DNA from 3 places in the Arthrobacter sp. LjRoot78 genome. Region 2 is predicted to be linked to each of the others. Evidence: predicted binding sites of a transcription regulator. Region 2 holds the regulator's gene; each other region holds the start of a gene.
The links. Region 2 encodes HrcA, which represses chaperone genes, less so after heat shock. Its sites were predicted from a motif close to TTNGCACTCGNNNNNNNCGAGTGCNAA; they were not measured.

Region 1 (7,396 bases), 700 kb from region 2:
ATCCACAGTGACGGTTCCGGACTCCGGGGAAATCCGGTCAAGGATCAGTTGGAGCATGGTGGTCTTACCGGAACCGTTCTTGCCGATGAGCCCCACCCTGTCACCCGGTTCGAGGCGGAAGTATGCCTCGCGCAAAATCTGGGTGTTATCGAATCGCACGCTGACGTCATGCAGCCGGACAAGGCTCATTGCTGCTGTCCTCTCGAGGGGTGGTTCGTGGGCGCGTGTTGCCGGACCGGCAATAAGAAAGCTCCCTGATCCGGCGCTGGCGCCGGATCAGGGAGCTTATTCTGTGGAGCTAAGGGGATTCGAACCCCTGACCTCTTCGATGCGAACGAAGCGCTCTACCAACTGAGCTATAGCCCCGGGCCGCTGCCATACCCTCGGAAACTCCGGGAACAGGCAAACCGGTGTCCCTAGGCTACAAACTATCGGCGCGCTTCGCCAGCCAGCTCCCGAATGTCTCACTTCCATAGCGGTGCTCGGGAACCAGGTCCCGGCCACGATGCGCGTGGCCTGGGCATAAGAAAGCCCCGGGCAGCAACCGGCTGCCCGGGGCGAAGAGGCTGGTTAGGCGCGGCGGCGCTGCAGGACGTCGTCCAGGTTGCTCAGGGCGCTCTGAGCCTTGGTCAGGGTCTTGGGAGCGCTTCCGCTGGCCGCCGGGGCGGCGGCCGGGCCCTGCTTGAGGGACGGTTTGCCCACGGCTTTCGGAGCTTCGGGCAGGTCCAGCGGCTCCGGGGCAGCCCGTTCTGCCTTGGCAGCTTCCACGTAGGTGGGCTTGGGAACGTCCACAGGCTCCCATTTGGCGTCCGTGTTGACGGCCGACCCTGGTGCGGCGGCAGTCCTCAGGGCGGTGTCGCCCGAGGCCCTGGCTTCGGCGAGGGCAGCTTCACGCAGTTCCTGGGCCGTCAGCGGCTTAACCTTTGGTTTGTTTCCCGCTTCGGCGTCGAAAAGTGGGCTTTCCGGGGCGTCCACGGCCGGTTCCCGGCTGGGACGCGGTACGGCTACCCGCATCTGCCGCTCCGGGGCAGTCATGGCTGCCGCGTTCATTCTGGCGCGCCGGTCCCGCACCGCCAGCCGCCGGAGCCAGACGACGGACGCTACAGCAGCCAAGAAGGCCCCGACAGGCAACCAGGACGAGCCCATCCCGAACATGAGGAAGATGCCTGCCACGAACCCGGTGAGCAGGGACACGAGCCCCACCAGCGCGAGCGCACATCGTCCGTACCGGATCCTCAGTGCGCCCGGGCGCGCCGTCACCGCACCCGGGCCGGCGGCGGGTGTCCGGGATCCCTGCGCGGATCCGGTGGCCTGCTTGGTTTCCATTGAGTTCTCCTGCTGGGCGGCCATTTTCATGACGTTTCCGGCTTGGGGGTCTGCGGGTTCGGCGAAGTTGATTTCGGACATCAGCTCGGCTGCGGGCTGGAGCTGATGCTGGCGGTTTCTCAGAACATACGGGGCCACCCACACAATCCAGAGCGCGACAGCGACAACAAGGATCACTGAGCTGCTAAGGGGGAAGTCCACATTCAAAACCGTATGAGTAATTGGCCGACAGCTCTGGCATTAGCTCCGGTGTGTCGCAGGGCAGCTGGCAATTCAATGGATTTATGACGGAAAACACAGGAGAACAACCTCGGGGGTGACTCCGGCAGCGGGCCAGCGTGTTGGTCAGGCCGGGCGGCTTCTCAACCACCTGGCCAGCAGCCCTTCGGGAACTTCCTCGGACGTCAGGGCGAACGAGCGGTGGTCCGCCCATTGGCCGTTGATGTGCAGGAACCGAGGCCGGTAGCCTTCGTCCCGGAAACCCAGCTTCTCCACAACCCGGAGGCTGGGCCCGTTTTCAGGCCGGATATTGATTTCCATCCGGTGCAGGCCGAGGCTGCCAAAGCAGTAGTCAGTGGCCATCGCAACAGCCGTGGGAGCAATTCCCCGGCCGGCACAGGACTTGTCCACCCAGTATCCAAGTGTGGCCATCATCGCCGATCCCCAGATGATGGACGACACCGTCAGTTGTCCAACGATGACTGGATCCCGACGGCCCGGAACACGCTCCGTGATCACGAAAGGCAGCGCCGTGGCCTGCGCAGCCTGGGCATTGAGGGACCTGACCATCTGCCGGTAGTCCGGCAGAGCCCCTCCGGGGGCCGGGTTCGAGGCCTCCCAGGGAGCCAGCCATTCAGAATTGCGGGAACGGACCGCCATCCATTCCTTGCGGTCCCGGTACCGGATGGGGCGCAGCACAATGTCGCCGCATTCCAGCGTCGCCGGCCAGATGCTGCCCCGCATGGGACGTTACTTGGCGAGGGAAGAGGTGAATTCCGGCAGCCACTCGCGCAGCCCGGGGCCGAGGTCGTCGCTGTCGCAGGCCAGCTGGACGCAGGCCTTGAGGTAGCTGAGCTTGTCGCCTGTGTCGTAGCGGCGGCCGCGGAACACCACACCGTAGACGCCGTATCCTTCGCCGTCCCCTGCAGCAAGTTCCTGGAGGGCGTCCGTCAGTTGGATTTCCCCGCCCCTGCCCGGTTCGGTGCGTTCGAGGACATCGAAGACCGCGGGGTGGAGGACGTAACGGCCGATGACGGCCAGGTTGGACGGTGCTTCGGCGGCGTCGGGCTTTTCCACGAGCTTCCGGATCCGTACGAAACCGTTCATGTCGGTTTCGTCGATGTCGGCACAACCGTACGCACTGATCTGGGATGGTTCCACTTCAATCAGCGCGACCACCGAGCCGCCGGTCTTGGCCTGGACTTCGATCATCTTGCTGAGCAGTTCGTCCCGCGCATCGATCAGGTCATCGCCCAGAAGCACCGCGAAGGGTTCGTATCCGACATGCTGCTTGGCGCGCAACACTGCGTGGCCGAGGCCCATGGGGTCGCCCTGGCGGACGTAGTGGATATCGCCGAGGTTGCTGGCGGCCTGGATGGCTTCGAGCTTGGTGGTGTCGCCCTTTGCTTCGAGGGTCGCCTCCAGCGACGGGACCCGGTCGAAGTGGTCTTCGAGGGCGCGTTTGTTCCGGCCGGTGATCATCAGGATGTCGGTGAGGCCAACGCTGACGGCCTCTTCGACGACGTACTGGATCGCGGGCTTGTCCACGACCGGCAGCATTTCCTTGGGCATGGCCTTGGTGGCCGGTAGGAACCTGGTGCCGAGTCCCGCAGCAGGAATGACAGCCTTGCGGACGGAAGTATTGGTGGTAGTCACTGGACTAATCTAGCGTCAGGGACCAAACATTGGGTAATTGCACTAACCGCCCGGGATGGCCTTTACCAGGGTCTCCGCAGGCGGGCCTCCTGACATGGAAGGACGGGCGTTGATGCCATCCAAGGACGAGATCCGCTCAGCCCACCGAATCCGGCGCGCAACAGTCCCTCCCGTCGGCCTTGAAGCCGCCGGGGCCGGTATCGCCCGTCACGGACTTCAGTGGGCCACCATGGTTGCCGCCGGTGAACGAAGCACTTTTGCCGTGTATCTGGGCGTGGGATTCGAGCCCCCCACGTTGCCGCTCATTGCCGCGCTTCACGGAACAGGGCACCGCGTTCTGCTGCCGGTCTGCCGCCCGGACCGCTCCCTCTCCTGGGTCTACTGGACCCCGGCGACCGACTTCGTCCGCAGCAGTTACGCCCCCATCGACGAGCCCGTCGGAGAACAGCACGGCATCGAGGCCATGCGCGACGCGGCCGGGATCTTCGTCCCCGCCACAGCAGTGGACCTGTCGGGTAACCGGATCGGACAGGGTGGGGGCTACTACGACAAGTTCCTCGCCGGTCTCGAACATGAGGGCCTGCCGGTGCCCGCGGCTGCGGTGGTCTTTGACGACGAAGTCCTTCCGGCCGGCAGCATCCCCGCCGAATCCTTCGACCGCAAAATCCCGGTGGCAGTCACACCGTCACGCCTCGCGCAGCTGATGTGAAGCCGGCTCGCAGCGGATGATAGAATTGGCACTCAGGCCCTGCGACTGCTAAGGGAAGGAACCTGCCGAGGAACAATCGGCGGTGATTCCTGCCAGGCAGCACGGGACCTGCTCGTTTGTCCCAGAGGAGGATTACCAGTGCCCACGTATGCATACGCCTGCAAGGACTGCAGCCACGCCTTCGAGATTGTGCAGTCGTTTACCGACAGCTCGCTCACCTCCTGCCCCGAATGTGAGGGGACCCTGCGCAAGAAGTTCAACAGCGTCGGCGTCGTCTTCAAGGGTTCCGGCTTCTACCGGACCGACTCACGCGACAGCAAGGGCAGCAGCGTCTCTCCCGCTCCGGCGGCCGTTCCCGCAGCCGCAGCCGCAAGCTGACTTAAACTCGGCGTCCGCTGCCGAATCTCGCGCAAAGCGCGAAGGGTGCCGGTCCGCTACTCATGGTGCGCTGCCGATGTCGGTTTTCCACATACGGCGTCCCCGGGCTGTCGCCGCGACGCGGCGCCTCCGTAGCCTCAAGGCATGCCATCCACCTTCCGCACCAACGGACGTTCATCGCCGCGGCAGAGCTTTCGGTCCGGACAGCCCGGCCGCCAGCGGCCGTCCGGCCTGCGACGCTTTCCGTCATGGTTCAACCGCCATCGCAGGCTGGTCGTCGCGCTTCTGCTGTGCGCCGCTGCCGGCATTTCCGTCCAGCAACTGACACCGGCACCCGCCCACACCGTCACTGCGCTGGCCTCCGCCCGTGACCTTCCCGCTGGAACCGCCCTCTCAAGCAATGAAGTGGTGCTGGTCGAGGTGCCACCAGGGATGATGCCCGCGGGGAGCTACGCTGACACCGCCGCCATTGTGGGCAAGCAGCTGGCTGCACCGCTGCGCAAAGGCCAGCTGATCTCCGATACGCAGTTGCTCGGGCCGGGCCTGCTGGCCGGCACTCCCCCGGGATCGGCCGCCGTGCCCCTGAGAATGGCGGACCCTTCGTCCATCCAGCTCGTGGCACCCGGCCAGCTCGTCAACATCGTCATGACGAACGGCACCGACTACGGCAAAGCAGCCGAATCGCAGGTGCTGGCGGCCTCGGTGCCCGTGCTCTGGACGTCCGGGCAGGGCGGGCAAACCGGACAATGGCTGGGCACCGGCGAAACCGAGGGGCTCATCGTGGTTGCAGCGGATCCGGACCAGGCGCGCCGGCTCGCCGGCTCCTCAACGCAGGGCAAACTCTTCTTCGTCATGGTGGGAGCACCGGGCTAGCTGCGCTCGGACCGGCACGCTCCCCTGCCTACGGGAAGTCACCCCCAGTGCGGCGGTTTCTGTTCCTGCAGCCAGGCATCATGGTCGTAGTCGGAGCCCTGATCGCCCCAGCGCTTCGGGTCATCCTCGGAGGCCTTGTTGGGCAGCACTCCTGAAGGAACGCCGGCGCCGGCCGTCTGCGGGGTCCTGTCGGGCGCTACCCTCTCGGGCGCTATCCTGCCAGGCACCGAATTGTCCGCCTCACGGTGCGTAGCCCCGTGGCTATCCGCTGCGCTGTTGTTCATGTCCATGCCGTTGTCCTTGATACTTTCCACTGCCTTGGTGCGGGTCCTGAAGGACTCCTCCGGCTCGGTGCCGCCCTGTTCCAAGGATACCGAGTGCCGGTCCGGAGCGGCGGATTCGCCGGAAGCGCCCGGCTCTCCGCTGCCACCGTTGCCGGAGTCGCCGCTGCCGGAATCGGCTTCCTCTGCGGCCCCGCTGCGCCGGTCGGCGCTGTTCAGGGTCAGGTTGTCCACGTCGTCCTCGAAGAACGCCTGCGAGGAGGACGTGAAGCCGGTGACAGCCGGCTTCTCCAGCCCCAGGTAACCGCCGATCCGGTCGGCGCAAGCGGACGGGTCCGTAAACACCTCGATGGTCCACAAGGGCATGTAGCGCCAGCCCAGTCGTTCCAGCAGCTGAGGGCGGAGCCTGCTCCGTTCACGGACGCTCATCCGCCGGTACTGCTCGGTTCCGTCGGACTCGATGGCCACCGGCCGGGGGATGTCGGCTTCGTCATGGCCGATGGAATGCACCGGGTCCGCGGCCGCGGCCACGTCAAGCACACCGTCGTATTGGTGCCAGACCCGTGCTCCCCGGGCACGCAGCCTGTCACCCAGGTCTGCCACCAGGGGGTCGGCCCCGAGTGCCTGCTCGCTCGCTGCGGCGCGGGACGCCGGCGTCCCCAGATCAGTGTTGCCGGCTATCTCGCGGTTGAGCAGTTCATAGAAGTCGAGGGCGCCGTGGCTGAGGCGGGTGACGTCCAGGTCCTCCGGCTTGAAGCACGTCAGCACATGCAGGGAGCGCCGGGCACGGGTCATGGCGAGTGCGAATTTCGCCCGGCCGCCCTCGGCGGACAACGGACCGAAATTGTGCAGCGCGCGGCCGTGCGGCGTCCGGCCATAACCCGGCGAGAAGATCACGTGGTCCCGGACCAGGCCCTGGGCCCGTTCCAGGTCCACCACACGGAAGGATTCGGGTCCCGCGCTGAAGAAGCTCGCCAGCAGCGGGTAGTTGGGCAGTTGAAGGCGGATGGCCTCGCCGATCCGGGCGGCATGGCGGAGGCTGGCCGTGACCACTGCGAGGGAGGTCCGCGGGCGCAGGCGTGCATGCTCAAATACGAGGCCCACCACCCGGTTCACCTCGGCCACGGCGGATTCAACGCCTTCCTGGTCGGCGCTCGGAAGTCCGGTGCCATCCGGCAGGTATTCCACGAGCAACGCACGGTCAAGCCCGGTGGCCGTCTGTCCCTCAGGGAGCCGGTGAAGGCGGCCGTCGTAGAAACTCTTGCTCAGCTGCAGCACGAGCTCCTCGTCAACTGCCCTGTAGGCGGAGGTCAGACGCCGGGTCGGCAGCACCGCGGACAAGGCCGTGTAGGCACTCTCGACCGCCTGATGGGCCGTCTCGCCGGCAGCCAGCCGCTCGACGCCCACCGTGAAGGTTCGTGGGCTTGCGATTTTGTCGTCGCCAAAGGCAATGACCTGCCTGGCCCGGGCGATGGCCGGAAGGACAGCCTGGAGGGAGGTCGCTTCGGCATCGAGGATGACCACGGCGTCGAACTTCTGCTGCGCCGGCAGCAGTCCGGTCATGAGGTAGGGGCTCACGGACCACACGGGAACCAGCATGGGAACCAGTGCCGGGGCCTGCGCCGTGAGGGCGGCCAACGTGACCCGGCCGTCCTTCAGGAGGCTCCGGAGCAGGTCCGCCTGCCGCGGGTTCTCGGCAATACCGGCGCGCCACCGCTCTGACAGCGTCCACCGCAGCCGGGCAGCCCCGCTGGCGATATGGGCATTGTCCGCCAAACGGTATTCGGCTTCGAGCTGGCGAAGGGCGTCGCCGTCGGACATCGCCAGGTAGTCGTCGCCGCTGATCATTGCTTCAAGGGCCGACTGCCACCAGGCAAGTTCCAGCTCCGATGCAACGGATTCCGCGGGCACTTCGCGATCTGCCAGGTCTGCGAGCAGTTCCCCGAGCCCGTGC
Region 2 (7,396 bases):
CCCTCGCCAACCTGTACCTGGCGATGGAGAACAACCTCACGATTATTCCGGTCCTCAATAAGATCGACCTTCCCGCGGCCCAGCCCGAGAAGTACGCGGAGGAACTCGCCAACCTGATCGGCGGCGACCCCGACGACGTGCTGCGTGTCTCGGGCAAGACCGGCATGGGCGTGGAAGTGCTGCTCGACAAGATCGTCCGTGACCTGCCGGCCCCCGTGGGCGACCCGAACGCCCCCGCCCGCGCCATGATCTTCGACTCGGTCTATGACACCTACCGCGGTGTTGTCACCTACGTCCGGGTGGTCGACGGAATGCTGCACCCGCGTGAACGCATCCAGATGATGTCCACCCGCGCCACGCACGAACTCCTTGAGATCGGTGTCAGCTCTCCGGAGCCCACCCCGTCCAAGGGCCTCGGCGTCGGCGAAGTGGGCTACCTCATCACCGGCGTGAAGGACGTCCGCCTGTCCAAGGTGGGCGACACCGTCACCAACCTGGCCAAGCCTGCTTCCCAGTCACTCCCGGGCTACGCAGACGCCAAGCCCATGGTTTTCTCCGGCCTGTACCCGCTGGACGGCACCGACTACCCGGTGCTCCGCGACGCGTTGGAGAAGCTCATGCTCAACGACGCCGCACTGGTGTACCAGCCGGAAACCTCGGCTGCGCTGGGCTTTGGGTTCCGCGTCGGTTTCCTGGGCCTCCTGCACTTGGAAATCACCCGTGAACGGCTCGAACGCGAGTACAAGCTGGACCTGATTTCCACCGCCCCCAACGTGGAGTACGAGGTCACGCTGGAGGACAAGAAGGTTGTCCACGTCACCAACCCCAGCGAATACCCCACCGGCAAGGTCGCGGAGGTCCGTGAGCCGATGGTGTCCGCTACCATCCTGGCGCCGAACGAGTTCGTCGGGGCCATCATGGAGCTGTGCCAGAGCCGGCGCGGCGTGATGGGCGGCATGGACTACCTCTCCGAGGACCGGGTGGAAATCCGTTACCGCCTGCCGCTGGCTGAAATCGTTTTCGATTTCTTCGACATCCTGAAGTCCAAGACCCGCGGCTACGGCTCGCTGGACTGGAAGGCCGACGGCGACCAGGTGGCCGACCTTGTGAAGGTCGACATCATGCTCCAGGGCGAACAGGTGGACGCCTTCAGTGCGATCACCCACCGGGAGAAGGCCTACGCCTACGGTGTGATGATGACCGGCAAGCTGCGTGAGCTCATTCCCCGCCAGCAGTTCGAAGTGCCGATCCAGGCTGCCATCGGTTCCCGGATCATTGCCCGTGAAAGCATCCGTGCCATCCGCAAGGACGTCCTTGCCAAGTGCTACGGCGGTGACATATCGCGTAAGCGCAAACTGCTCGAAAAGCAGAAAGAAGGCAAAAAGCGGATGAAGATGGTGGGCCGCGTCGAGGTTCCCCAGGAAGCCTTCATCGCCGCGCTGACCACGGACGAATCCAAGGACAAGGCCAAGAAGTAGTGATGACCGTCGCCGCAACCCTGCGGAGCCGCCGCAATGCCTAGCGTTCTTCCCCTGGGTGACCCGGCGCCGTCGGACGGTCTGCTGCCTCCCCAAGCAGCAGACGGTGCGGCGGACCGGGCCTTCGGGCTCTACGTGCACATCCCGTTCTGCGCCGTCCGCTGCGGTTATTGCGACTTCAACACCTACACCGCAACTGAACTTGGCGGCGGTGCGTCCCAGGATGCGTATGCCTCCACCGCCATATCCGAGGTGAGGCTGGCCGCGGAGGTGCTCAAAACCTCCGGGCTACCGGACCGTCGCATGAGCACTGTCTTCTTCGGCGGCGGCACGCCCACGTTGCTCCCCGCAGAAGACCTCGCCCGGATCCTGGGCGCCGCCATCGAGGTATGGGGGCTGGAGCCCGGGGCTGAAGTCACCACCGAAGCCAATCCGGATTCCGTCACCCCTGAATCGCTCCAGCTGCTGGCTGATGCCGGCTTCACCCGCGTGTCCTTCGGGATGCAATCAGCAGTTCCGCACGTGCTCAAAGTCCTGGACCGCACGCACACGCCCAGCCGCGTGCCGCAGGTGGTGCGGTGGGCGCGGGAGGCGGGACTGGCCGTGAGCCTGGACCTGATCTACGGAACACCGGGGGAGTCCCTGGCCGACTGGCGGTACTCGCTGGAGACCGCGCTGTCCTATGAGCCGGACCATATCAGCGCCTATGCGCTCATCGTGGAGGACGGCACCAAACTGGCAGCCCAGATCCGCCGCGGTGAAGTCCCTGGAATCGACGACGACGACCACGCCGACAAATACGAACTCGGCGATCAGCTGATCGGCGAGGCAGGGCTGAGCTGGTACGAGGTCAGCAACTGGGCGCGCACACCGGAGCAGGCCTGCCGGCACAACCTGGCGTACTGGCGTGGTGACGACTGGTGGGGGATCGGCCCCGGTGCGCATTCACATGTCGGCGGAGTCCGCTGGTGGAACGTGAAGCACCCTACGGCGTACGCGGGGAGGCTTTCCGGCGGCGTGTCGCCGGCGGCGGGCCGGGAAACGCTCGACGCCGAAACCCGGAACGTCGAGCGGGTCATGCTCGAAGCCAGGCTCAGCAGCGGACTCGATGTGTCCGGGCTGGGAACGTCCGGCCAGCACGCCGTCGCCGGGCTGATCGCGGATGGCCTGGTGGATCCCGTGTCGGCCTTCCGCGGACGGCTGGTGCTCACCTTGAAGGGCCGGCTGCTTGCCGACGCCGTGGTGCGAAGGATCCTGCCCGACTGAGCGCACCCGGCCGGTGCTCGAAGCCGGTGTTCGATTGTGCCGGTTACTTGATCCAGCGCAGGTTGAAGTCGTAGCGGTGCGGCTGGCCGCGGTTCACATGGATCCCGGCTGCCACGGAGAAGCACGTCACGGCGATCCAAATCAGTGTGGCCAGCACCGCGAAGATGTTCCCCACCACCGGCAGCAGCACCAGGATGTTGCAGATGACTGCAGCGATCGTGGGAGGCAGGGTGAAGTTCAGCGCTTCCTTGGATTCCTGCGCCGTGAACGGTCCGCGGTCCTTGAAAATCAGGTAGATCAACAGCGACGGGACGCACCCAAGGATGCCGCCGAAGTGCGCGAGGGTTGCCCACTGCCGGTCTTCGTTGGCCGTCAGCGGCAGGGCGTTGGCGGGGACACCATGATACTGGGGCTGGCCATGGCCGGCCTGGTTGTCCCGTTGTTCACGTGCGTCTTCTGCCAAGGTGTCGTCCTTCGGATTGCAGTGGTGCGGTGGTTCCCGGATAAGCGGACGCTGCCACAGGAGCAACAACCGCCTTATCAAGAATACTGGGTCGGGGGTGCATTCGGAGAGTTCGACTTCCGCCTAACGCACTGGTAACTTCCGCCTAGGGCACCGTGAGGAAGTCGATGACCTCTTCCACGCGGCCCAGCAGGGACGGTTCCAGGTCGGCGTAACTACGCACCGCCCCCAGCAGCTTCTGCCAGCCGAGGCCAATGTCTTCCTTAGTCTCGTGCGGCCAGCCGAAGGCTGTCAGGATCCCGGTCTTCCAGTCCACGCCCCGCGGAATAACCGGCCACGCGTCGATGCCGAGCACTGCCGGCCGAATGGCCTGCCACACATCCACATAGGGATGGCCCACGATGAGGACGTTGCCCGCAGCGCCCGGGGACGCCATCACGGCATCGGCGATCCGTGATTCCTTGGAATTGGCAACCAAGTGGTCCACCAGCACTCCCAGCCGCCGGCCCGGACCCGGCCGGAATGCGGCTACCGCAGCCGTAAGATCGTCAATTCCGTGCAAGGGCTCGACGACGATGCCCTCCACCCTGAGGTCGTCACCCCAGACCTTTTCCACAAGTTCGGCGTCGTGTTTGCCTTCCACCCAGATGCGGCTGGCCTTGGCCACCTGGGCGCGCTGGCCTGCCACCCGCACGGATCCGGAGGCCGTCCTGCCGGATGTGCCGGAGGCTGCCTGGGCGCGCGGTGCCGGGGGCATCAGCCGGATCGGCAGGCCCTCCAGGAGGAACCCGTAGCCAAGTTGGAACGTGCGGGACTTCCCGCGCCGGTCCTCCAGGGCAACAACATGCATCCCGCCGGACTTCTCCACCCTGGTGACGGCGCCCACCCAGCCGGACTGCACGTCTTCCAGCACCATGCCGCGTTCAACCGGCACTTCGGGAAGCTCGGTTTTCCGGGGAGCCGTGATGTCCTGCGGGCCCCAGTTCTGGTACGACATCGGATAGACACAACCTTGCGCTAGAAAAAGTGAACACAGAAAGTGAAACAGGAGAAGGGGAACAGCGGCGCCCGTGGCGTCACGGAGGTGCATGTCCTGTCCTGCTCCGGAGTTTCGCCCGGAGCGGTACCAATGCTAACAACGCGGCGACTCATATTAGACTGGTTAGCACTTAGACATGACGAGTGCTAACGGTAGACGGGATCTGGCAGGCGACAGAGCCGGTCCGCGGCCCGGGTGAAGCCGATCGGAGGTGGAGAATGAGCGAACCACGCAAGCTTGAAGTACTGCGCGCCATCGTGGAGGACTACGTCCATTCCCGCGAACCTGTGGGCTCCAAGGCCCTGGTGGAGAGGCACCATCTGGGGGTCTCCAGCGCCACGATCCGCAATGACATGGCGGCCCTGGAAGATGAGGGCCTAATCACGGCGCCGCACACCAGCGCCGGGCGCATCCCCACGGATAAGGGCTACCGGCTCTTCGTCGACCAGATTTCCGCCGTCAAGCCGCTGTCGCAGGCGGAACGCCGGGCCATCCAGACGCTGCTCGAAGGATCGGAAGACCTGGACGACGTCCTGGAACGCACGGTGCGGCTGCTGTCGCAGCTGACCAACCAGGTGGCCGTGGTGCAGTATCCGCACCTCAGTCGTGCCATGGTGCGGCACATCGAGTTCGTGCTGCTGGCGCCGCGCCAGGTCCTCACCGTCCTGATTGCGGACACCGGAAAGGTCGAGCAGCGGGTCATCGACGTCGGCCAGGAACTCAGCGACGAGGCCCTTGCCGGCCTTCGCTCACGGTTCCTGAAAAGCCTGTCGGGGACGCCGCTGAGCCTGCTCCCGCAGGCGCTGCCCGCCGTCGTCGCAAGCTGCGAACCGGCACGCCGGCACGCCGCCCAGGCGCTGGCCCGCGGCCTGGATGCCCTGGCCAGCAGCACCCGCGAAGAGCGGATGGTCATGGCCGGCACCGCCAACCTCGCGCGGTCCAACGTTGACTTCCCGCTGAGCATCGGCCCGGTCCTCGAGGCGCTTGAGGAACAGGTGGTCATGCTCCGCCTGCTCAGCGAAATGGCGCAGGACCCCCGCGGCGTGACCGTCAGCATCGGCCGGGAGAATCCCTACGACGGCCTCGCGGAAGCCTCGGTGGTGGCCACAGGCTACGGGCCCGGTTCCAGTGCCAAGGTTGGCGTCCTTGGCCCCACCCGGATGGACTATCCCACCACCATGGCCGCGGTCCGTGCCGTGGCACGCTACCTTTCCAGGATCCTCGGGCCGTGACCGGCCCTTCATCAGCCAACCCGGCCTCCGTGTCCCGGCTTCCGGGGTGCGGCAGCAGCATCACAGGCAGTACAACCAGGAAGAGATACGAACTTTGAGCAGCCACTACGACGTTCTTGGAGTCTCACCCGAAGCGACGGGCGAAGAGATCAAGAAGGCCTACCGAAAGCTTGCGCGCACTTTGCACCCGGACGTGAACCCCGGTGAGGATGCCTCGGACCGCTTCAAGGCTGTCACGCACGCCTATGAAGTGCTGTCCGATCCGCAGAAGCGCCGCGTCTACGACACCACCGGCAACGAGAACGGCACCGATAACGGTTTTGGCGGCGCCGGCTACTCGGGACAGGGCTTCGCCTTCCAGGACATCTTCGACACCTTCTTCGGTGCGGGCGGCTCATCCGGACCTGCCTCGCGTGTCCGCCGGGGGCAGGATGCCCTCATCAGCGTCCGCATCGACCTCCGCGACGCCGTCTTCGGCGTCAACAAGAAGCTCGAAGTGGACACTGCCGTAACGTGCCCCACCTGCGAGGGTTCCTGCTGCCAGCCCGGGACCCACCCCGTGCGCTGTGACATCTGCGGGGGCAGCGGCCAGGTCCAGCGGGCCGTCCGTTCCATCCTGGGCCAGGTCATGACGGCGGCGCCCTGCGGCTCCTGCGAAGGCTTCGGAACCGTCATCAAGGATCCCTGCAATGAATGCAACGGGCAGGGCCGCATCCGCAGCCGGCGTTCGCTGACGGTCAAGGTCCCTGCCGGCGTTGCCACCGGAACCCGGATCCAGCTTGGCGGCCAGGGCGAAGCCGGCCCTGCCGGCGGACCCTCCGGCGACCTGTATGTGGAGATCCGGGTCAACAATGACGCGACGTACGTACGCGACGGCGATGACCTTCACGCGACCCTGCACATCCCGATGACTGCCGCAGCCCTTGGCACCGAACTCAGCCTCGACACCTTCGACGGCCAGCAGGAAATCGACGTCAAGGCGGGCACCCAGTCCGGTGAGGTCATCACCCTTCGCGGGCTCGGCGTCACCCACCTCCGGGGCTACGGCCGCGGCGATCTGAAAGTGCACCTGCAGGTCGAGACCCCGGCCAAGCTTGATGCCGCGCAGGAAGACCTGCTGCGGCAGCTCGCGAAACTCCGTGGCGAGCAGTACACCGAAGGGAAACTCTCCGCCAGCGGCGGTGTCTTCGCCAAGCTGCGGGACCGGCTCGGTAACCTGTAGCGGTGAGCAACCCTGTCTTTTTCGCAACCCCGGGAGCCCTGGACCACCAGGTTCCCGGTTCGCACTTTGTCCTCGAGGGCGCAGAGGCGAGGCACGCGGTCACCGTCAAGCGGATTGCCGTGGGGGAATCCGTTGACATCGCCGACGGCGCCGGCAAAAGGCTCACCGGCACGGTCGCCGCCGTTGGCCAAGGTGAACTGACGGTGGAGTGTTCAGTCCTCGACACGGAGGAGCGCCCGGACCTCCGCCTGGTCCTGGTCCAGGCACTGGCCAAAGGGGACCGGGACGAACTCGCCGCAGAAACCGCCACCGAACTGGGGATCGACGCGATCATCCCGTGGCAGTCCGAACGCTCCATCGTCCGGTGGAAAGGCGAACGGGCCGCGAAGGCCCACGCCAAATGGCAGTCCGTGGTGACCGCAGCCGCCAAACAGGCGCGGCGGGCTTGGATTCCTGAAGTCCGTGCCGCCGTCGACGGTGCCGGACTTCAGGCCGCAGTCTCCGCCGCGGACCTGGCCATCATCCTCCATGAGGATGCCGTGCGTCCGCTGCGGAGCGTGCTCGAGGCGTGGTGCGAGAACAACGCCGGGGCACCGGAGCCGGGGCCGCGCGAAATCCTGCTGATTGTGGGGCCCGAAGGGGGCATCAGTCCGCGGGAGGTTACCAGGCTGTGCGGGGCCGGTGCCGTGACGGCGC
Region 3 (7,396 bases), 1.6 Mb from region 2:
CCTGCTGATAGGAGGTTGCCGCAGCCCGCGCGCGGTCGTCGGCGGCCTCGTTGAGATCGTGCCCGGCGTGGCCGCGGACCCATTCAAAGCGGTACTTGCGTCCGTTCAGTGCCTGGTCGATTTCCCGCAGGATCTCCACGTTCAGGACCGGCTTGCCGTCAGCCTTCCGCCAGCCCTTGCGCTTCCAGCCGGGCATCCACTTGGTGACCGAGTTGATGACGTACTGGCTGTCGCAAAGAATATGCAGCTCCTCCTCGGGGAGGTGCGCGGTGCAACGGAAAAGATCCAGCACGGCCATCAGCTCGCCCTGGTTATTCGTGCCGTGCGGCCAGCCGCCGGCCCGCCAGCAGTCATCGTTCACGTACCAGGCCCATCCGGCCGGACCGGGGTTTCCTAAAGCCGAACCGTCGGCTGCTGCAGTAATCGTCACCGCACTATCCTGCCAGACCCGCCCGACATTGTGGTTTCCGGCGATTCACGGCCGCGGCGGGCGGGGCCTTCGCCAATGTTCCTCCGAACGCAAAAGTGCGGCCCCCTCGACATGAGGGGGCCGCACTCAGGTGCGCTAGGCGCGGTTGGGCAGGTTAGAAACCGCCCATGCCGCCCATCTCGTCGCCGCCACCCATGGCCGGAGCGTTCTTCTCCGGCTTGTCGGCCACAACGGCCTCGGTGGTGAGGAAGAGGCCCGCGATGGAAGCAGCGTTCTGCAGGGCAGAGCGCGTTACCTTGACGGGGTCGTTGATCCCGGCAGCCAGCAGGTCAACGTACTGTCCGGTTGCGGCGTTCAGACCGTGACCGGCGGGCAGGCCGCGGACCTTGTCGACAACAACGCCCGGCTCCAGGCCGGCGTTGAAGGCGATCTGCTTCAACGGTGCGTCGATGGCAACGCGGACGATGTTGGCGCCCGTTGCTTCGTCGCCTTCGAGCTGCAGGTTGGCGAATGCCTTGGCGCCGGCCTGGATGAGGGCAACGCCACCACCGGCAACGATGCCTTCTTCAACGGCAGCCTTCGCGTTGCGGACAGCGTCCTCAATGCGGTGCTTGCGTTCCTTGAGCTCAACTTCGGTAGCGGCACCGGCCTTGATGACTGCAACGCCGCCGGCCAGCTTGGCCAGGCGTTCCTGCAGCTTCTCGCGGTCGTAGTCCGAATCGGAGTTCTCGATCTCGGCGCGGATCTGGGAAACGCGGCCGGCGATCTGGTCGGCGTCGCCGGCACCTTCGACGATGGTGGTCTCGTCCTTGGTGACAACAACCTTGCGTGCCTTGCCCAGGAGTTCGAGGCCGGCGGTCTCAAGCTTGAGGCCGACTTCCTCGGAGATGACCTGGCCACCGGTGAGGATGGCGATGTCCGCGAGCTGCGCCTTGCGGCGGTCGCCGAAGCCCGGAGCCTTGACGGCAACGGACTTGAAGGTGCCACGGATCTTGTTGACGATCAGGGTGGCCAGGGCCTCGCCCTCGATGTCTTCGGCAATGATCAGCAGCGGCTTGGAAGACTGCATGACCTTTTCGAGGACAGCAACCAGTTCCTTGACGTTGGAGATCTTGGAGTTGACGATCAGGATGTACGGATCCTCGAGGACCGTTTCCTGGCGCTCAGCGTCGGTGACGAAGTAAGCGGAGATGTAGCCCTTGTCGAAGCGCATGCCTTCGGTGAGCTCAAGCTCGAGGCCGAAGGTGTTGGACTCCTCGACGGTGATAACACCTTCCTTGCCGACCTTGTCCAGTGCTTCAGCGATCAGCGCGCCGATTTCGTCGTCACCTGCAGAGATGGAAGCCGTGGCGGCGATCTCTTCCTTGGTTTCGATTTCCTTGGCGGAAGCGAGCAGCTCGGTGGTGACGGCTTCAACAGCCTTCTCGATGCCGCGCTTCAGGGACAGCGGGTCAGCGCCGGCCGCGACGTTGCGCAGGCCTTCCTTGACCAGGGCCTGTGCGAGCACGGTGGCCGTGGTGGTGCCGTCGCCAGCGACGTCATCCGTCTTCTTGGCAACTTCCTTGACCAGCTCGGCGCCGATTTTTTCGTAAGGATCGTCCAGCTCGATCTCCTTGGCGATGGAAACACCATCGTTGGTGATCGTGGGGGCGCCCCACTTCTTTTCGAGGACGACGTTGCGTCCACGCGGGCCGAGGGTGACCTTGACGGCGTCGGCGAGGATATTCAGGCCCCGCTCAAGACCGCGGCGTGCCTCTTCATCAAATGCAATGATCTTGGCCATAACGGCAGTAGTCCTTTCGGGACAGTCGTTAAGAATGAACCTTCACTGCGGTGCCCGCGACGGACGACCCTTCACCGGCGGCCTCTGTATGCCGCGCGGATGGGATCTCACCCCAGCAAGGTATTTCTTTCGCTCCTTGTCCTTCCCGCTGTCCGCGGCCGGCCGGAACCGGGCGTCGAATTAGCAGTCAGTCCGTGGGAGTGCTAAGTCAATAATTAGCACTCCCCCGGGGAGAGTGCAAGCAGGTATTGCGCAGAAAGGCCCTGCTGCAGCCCCCGCTACGCTAGGAGCGATCAGCCGCCGGCACGGGCGGCGGTTTCGCTTCCGCTCATCCGGGCCCTGTTATCTGCGGCGTAGGTGAACACCATGTAGTTGGCGCTGGTGACGTCCCCGGTGGCATCGAAGCCGATCCGCCCGGATTCGCCGTCGTAATCCGCAGGCTTACCGGCCTTGAGTGCGTCGGCACATTCTTTGTAGCTCCTGCACGGTTCAACCGTGCCCGCGTCCTGCTGCCCGGAGACCGCAATCAGCTTGGCAGCGATGGAGGAGCCGGCGTCGTCCTGCGCCGCGGCAGCCGCGATGGCGGCCAGGTTGACGGCGTCGTAGGTTTCCGCGGCGAACGTCATGTCCTTGAGGCCGGGATCAACCGCCACAAGTTCCCCCTGGAAGTGCGCCGAGGGGAAGACTCCCGGCAGAATTCCGCGGGCACCATCAAGAGCCTTTGACCCCAGGGCGGAGCCGTACTGGTTGATGGCGCCGTCACTGAGGATCAGTTTGTTGCCCGCGAGACCCGCGTTGTTGAGTTCCGCTATTGCGCCCTGGGCGCCGGCGCGGGCCACGAGGATGACGGCGTCCGGGCCGGCGGCCTTGGCGGCTGCGGCCGCCTGCTGTGCCTGGCCGGCCGTGAATCCCGCCTCCGCCACCGTGCCGATGCCTGCTGCCTTCGCTGCGGCGGCGACGGCCACGGAGACGTCCTTGCCGTAAAGGCCGTCCTCGTGAAGGACCGCTATTGTCCGGGCGCCGCTGTCCTTGGCCAGCTTGACCAGCACTGGCGCCTGGGCCACGTCGGCTGCCGAAGTGCGGAAGTAGTATCCGCCACTCCTGTACCGCGTGAGCCCGTGCGCGGCGTTCGCCGGCGAGATAATGGCCACTTTGGCCCGCGACAGGACATCGATTGCCCCCGGGGCGCGGCTCGAGTCAGTGGGACCGATGACCACGTCCGCCTTGGCCGCCACGAGTTCCTTGGCCTGCGAGGAGGTGTCCTCACTGATTTTTTCGGGAAGCAGTTCCACCGGCCGCCCCTTGTGGCCCCCTGCGGCGTTAATCTCCTGGACCGCAAGTTTTGCGGCGGCCAGCTGGGAGGAGTTCAGGAAGGACTGTTTTCCGGTGTTGTCCAGGATCAGGCCTATGCGCAGTGTGCCGTCGCCATTGGCGTCGACCGTATCAACCCGTACGTTGCCGCTCTGGCCGGAGCAGCCGGCCAAGGCGAACGCCGTTGCTGCGGCAAGGACCGCCGCCGAAACCAGCCGCGGCCGCGCCCGACCGGAGCGGGCAGGAATGCCTGGGCCATGCACTGCCGCGGGCAGCATCAGGCCGGCCGGACGTTCTCTGCCTGGGGACCCTTCTCGCCTTCGCCGACTTCGAACTGCACCCGCTGCCCTTCATCCAGGGCGCGGTAGCCCTCACCCTCGATGGCCGACCAGTGGACGAAGACATCGTCTCCGGAGTCGTCAACGGTGATGAAGCCGTAGCCTTTTTCGGCGTTGAACCATTTGACGGTTCCCAATGCCATGGTGCCCACTTTCGGTTGCTTCTGTTCGGCCCACGTCACTGTGCGCCATCGGTACGGTCCGCATCCAAACGCGGCGCCCGGAATCACTTTAGCCATAGCCGTTTGCCGGGGGCAGGACCCCGTCCTGCGAGCCCCTAATAGTTATTCAGGCGTAACCGAAATTCCTTACTCGAAACCGGGTCCGAGGACCACGACCAGCGGCATCTGGAACTCGGCGGAGTCCACCAGTGTGGTGATGTTCAGAAGCTCGCCGAGCGCCTCGGCGTTCGCTTTTTGCTCAGCCCCGCTGTAGTAGATCACAGACGACTTCTGGGGCATTCCGCCCCAGTTACCAACCGGTCCCAAAGCCCACCCGTCCCCGGCCACGGTGGCGCTGACGCGGCCGGCCAGCCCGGCTGTGGTGGTCCCGTTGTAGACGGCCACGGCCTGGGTCTTGTCAACAGCCTGCGCGTCGGCGGAGGGCACTGCGGAGGAAGTGCCGCTGTTCGCGAGCGACTCGCTGGCGGAGGGGGTCGCGCTTGGCTCCGCGCTAGGCTCGGCGCTCGGGGATTGGGAGGTTTGCGACGCCTCGGTGGAAGGGGAAGCCGAGGGGCTCTCCAAGGCGGACCCTGCCGCCAGCAGCGGGGTGCCGGTGGGAACGAATCCCAGCTTGGGCAGGAACAGGAAGGCAACCAGGCCGATGGCGAGCGCCACAACGCCGACGGCCAGGATGGGTCCCAGACGGCGCCGGGGAGCATCGGAGGCGACCCGGTGGACACCCTGTCGTGAAGAGGCCTCCGGGACCCTGTCGAATTCATCCCGAGCGTATTTGGTCATGGTAAAACGATGTCCTTGGTGGTTTGCTGATTGCCCAGCCCCGACTGTTATGCGTCAGAGCCCAAACGGCGCGCCGTGCGCGCCCGTTGGCGTGACGTACGTAGTCTACGCAATCTCTTCACGAGCATGGGGTCGTGGGCCAGGGCGTCCTCGGTATCAATCAGCGTGTTGAGGATCTGGTAGTAGTGCGTGGCCGAGAGGTCGAACAGCTCACGAATGGCCTGCTCCTTGGCCCCTGCGTACTTCCACCACTGCCGCTCGAGGGCCAGCATCTGCTGGTCCCGCTCGCTCAGCCGTGAGCCCTGCTGCGGAGCGGGCACGAAGCCGTTCGCTGCCGCGCCTGGGCTGCCGGCGGCCGCAAGTGAGACGTCGTCGTGCACGGGTTCGGCCACGGCAAACTCCTTCACTCGATCCGGTCAAAGTCTTTTTCCATGGTACGGGCGAATAACACGCCTGTCATTTACGCAGTATGACGTGGCGGCGCGGAGGCGGGGCCTTTGACTGGTGCTGGCTCCCGGCGACGGATTTTCCGGGATCCTAGGTGAGTGTTGTCGTCCGCCGCCTCTGCTCCGGGCAGCACTGCGAGAATGGACTCGTGTTTGATTCTGAAGCTTTGTTCGAGCTGGAGCCTGCCGTGGAGGCTTTGGGTTTCGCTGAGATGGCGCAGTTGCCGCTGGACCGCCTGATGGCCGCGGACTGGGCGGCATCGCTGGCGCCGGTCGAGGCCGGGTTGCGCAGCGTCCTGGAGTACCTCGCTACTGAAGTGGCCGACGGGCACCAGGTGCTGCCGTCGCCGTCGAACGTGCTGCGCGCCTTCCAACAGCCGCTGGCCGGCGTCAAGGTCCTCATTGTGGGCCAGGATCCGTACCCGACCCCCGGCCACCCCATCGGCTTGTCCTTCGCAGTGGAGGGGCACACCCGGCCCATTCCGCGGAGTCTTGCGAACATCTATAAGGAAATGGAATCCGACCTCGGCCTTCCCGCCCGCGTCCACGGGGACCTCACGCGCTGGGCGGACCAGGGCGTCCTCCTCCTGAACCGTGTCCTGACAGTCCGTGCCGGAGCGGCCGGGTCCCACCGGGGTAAAGGCTGGGAACCGATTACGACGGCGGCAATCGCCGCCGTCGCCGGGCGCCGCGCTGCTGATGGCAGCCGGGCGCCCATCGTGGCTGTGCTGTGGGGCAAGGATGCCGAGGGCGTCCGCCCCTTGCTTGGGGATGCTCCCGTGCTTGCCAGTGCCCATCCCAGCCCGTTGTCGGCCGCGCGCGGATTCTTTGGGTCCCGCCCGTTCAGCAAGGCCAACGAGCTGCTCCGTTCGCAGGGATCGGAGCCCGTCGACTGGGAACTCCCGCCGGTCTCTTAGCCTAGGCTTACTTCCATGACTTCCCTCCCTGCCGCCACGTCAGCCAGCCGAAAATCGCGCCCCCAGACGAACCTTACGGTCCTCCGGCGCGAGGAACTCTCGCCGCACATGGTGCGGATCGTGGCCGGCGGCGAAGGCTTTTCCAGCTATGTGAACAACGATTACGTAGACCGTTACGTGAAGATCGCCTTCCCGCAGCCTGGCGTTGAGTACCCGATCCCCCTTGACCTGTGGGCCATCCGTGAGTCGATGCCCCGCGAACAATGGCCGCACACGCGGACCTACACTGTCCGCTGGGTGGACGTGGCAGCCCGTGAACTGGCCATCGACTTCGTGATTCACGGTGACGAAGGCCTGGCCGGCCCTTGGGCGGCCAATGCCCGGCCCGGCGACAGCCTGGTACTCACCGGGCCGGGGGGCGGCTACAACCCGGACCCGGCCGCCGACTGGCACCTTTTCGCCGGTGATGAGGCGGCCCTTCCGGCCATCGCCGCCGCGATTGAGTCGCTTCCGCCTGAGGCGCGCGGACTCGCGTTCCTGGAAGTGGACAGCGACGCAGAGATGCAGCCCATCACCGCCCCGGCCGGCCTGCAGATCCAGTGGCTGCCGCGCAACGGCACGCCTGCCGGCGGCAGCGGGCTCCTGGTCAGCGCTGTGCGCGATGCCGAGTGGCCGGAGGGCAGGGTGCAGGTCTTCGCCCACGGTGAGCGGGGCAACATGAAGTCCCTTCGCGAAGTCTTCTTCCGTGAGCGCGGCCTTGAACGGGCGCAGGTATCGCTTTCGGGCTACTGGGCCACGGGACGCGTGGAGGACGACTTCCAGGCCGAGAAAAAGCTCCCGATCGGCCAGATCTAGGGAAGCCTTCCCCGGTTAGCGGCGCCGGGCTCGGCGGCGTTCGTTACTGGCCAGGCTCCGCGTGAGCGGGCGGGCCAAAGTGTCGCCGAGGACGATTCCGGCGGCCACTCCCAGCACGATCGCCCCGGCGTTCAGCATGCCCCCTGCGCCCATCAGAATCTGCGACTCTTCAATGGTCAAAACATACATGGACCGGAATATAGTCAGGCCAGGCAAAAGGATGAGGGCCGCTGGGACGGCCACCACCAGCTGTGGCGCACCCATCTTCAAGGCGACAACCCTGGCCAGGAGGCCGATGACCACCGCGGCCACGGCCGGGGAAAACCTGGCCCCCATGCCGATCAGGTCGGCGCCGAG

Region 1: the regulator HrcA is predicted to act here: its motif matches at 3,936-3,962, upstream of ACSQ1X_RS14565 (FmdB family zinc ribbon protein).
Region 3: the regulator HrcA is predicted to act here: its motif matches at 2,394-2,420, upstream of groL (chaperonin GroEL).

Annotation. Positions count from the first base shown of each region.
Region 1 is NZ_CAXUTG020000001.1:3,135,494-3,142,889, forward strand. Features, by position in the region: gene ACSQ1X_RS14535 (ABC-F family ATP-binding cassette domain-containing protein) at 1-189, opposite strand, end outside; tRNA gene ACSQ1X_RS14540 (tRNA-Ala) at 294-366, opposite strand; gene ACSQ1X_RS14545 (hypothetical protein) at 571-1,527, opposite strand; gene ACSQ1X_RS14550 (GNAT family N-acetyltransferase) at 1,672-2,289, opposite strand; gene galU (UTP--glucose-1-phosphate uridylyltransferase GalU) at 2,296-3,201, opposite strand; gene ACSQ1X_RS14560 (5-formyltetrahydrofolate cyclo-ligase) at 3,314-3,910, shown strand; gene ACSQ1X_RS14565 (FmdB family zinc ribbon protein) at 4,049-4,288, shown strand; gene cpaB (Flp pilus assembly protein CpaB) at 4,433-5,161, shown strand; gene ACSQ1X_RS14575 (AAA family ATPase) at 5,200-7,396, opposite strand, start outside.
Region 2 is NZ_CAXUTG020000001.1:2,433,875-2,441,270, reverse strand. Features, by position in the region: gene lepA (translation elongation factor 4) at 1-1,478, shown strand, start outside; gene hemW (radical SAM family heme chaperone HemW) at 1,515-2,744, shown strand; gene ACSQ1X_RS11300 (DUF4870 domain-containing protein) at 2,788-3,207, opposite strand; gene ACSQ1X_RS11295 (DUF3097 domain-containing protein) at 3,353-4,204, opposite strand; gene hrcA (heat-inducible transcriptional repressor HrcA) at 4,465-5,478, shown strand; gene dnaJ (molecular chaperone DnaJ) at 5,573-6,700, shown strand; gene ACSQ1X_RS11280 (16S rRNA (uracil(1498)-N(3))-methyltransferase) at 6,703-7,396, shown strand, end outside.
Region 3 is NZ_CAXUTG020000001.1:841,763-849,158, reverse strand. Features, by position in the region: gene ACSQ1X_RS04040 (RNase H family protein) at 1-430, opposite strand, end outside; gene groL (chaperonin GroEL) at 585-2,213, opposite strand; gene ACSQ1X_RS04030 (ABC transporter substrate-binding protein) at 2,507-3,802, opposite strand; gene ACSQ1X_RS04025 (cold-shock protein) at 3,802-4,005, opposite strand; gene ACSQ1X_RS04020 (LytR C-terminal domain-containing protein) at 4,171-4,821, opposite strand; gene ACSQ1X_RS04015 (DUF3263 domain-containing protein) at 4,869-5,141, opposite strand; gene ACSQ1X_RS04010 (uracil-DNA glycosylase) at 5,417-6,184, shown strand; gene ACSQ1X_RS04005 (siderophore-interacting protein) at 6,200-7,039, shown strand; gene ACSQ1X_RS04000 (threonine/serine ThrE exporter family protein) at 7,055-7,396, opposite strand, start outside.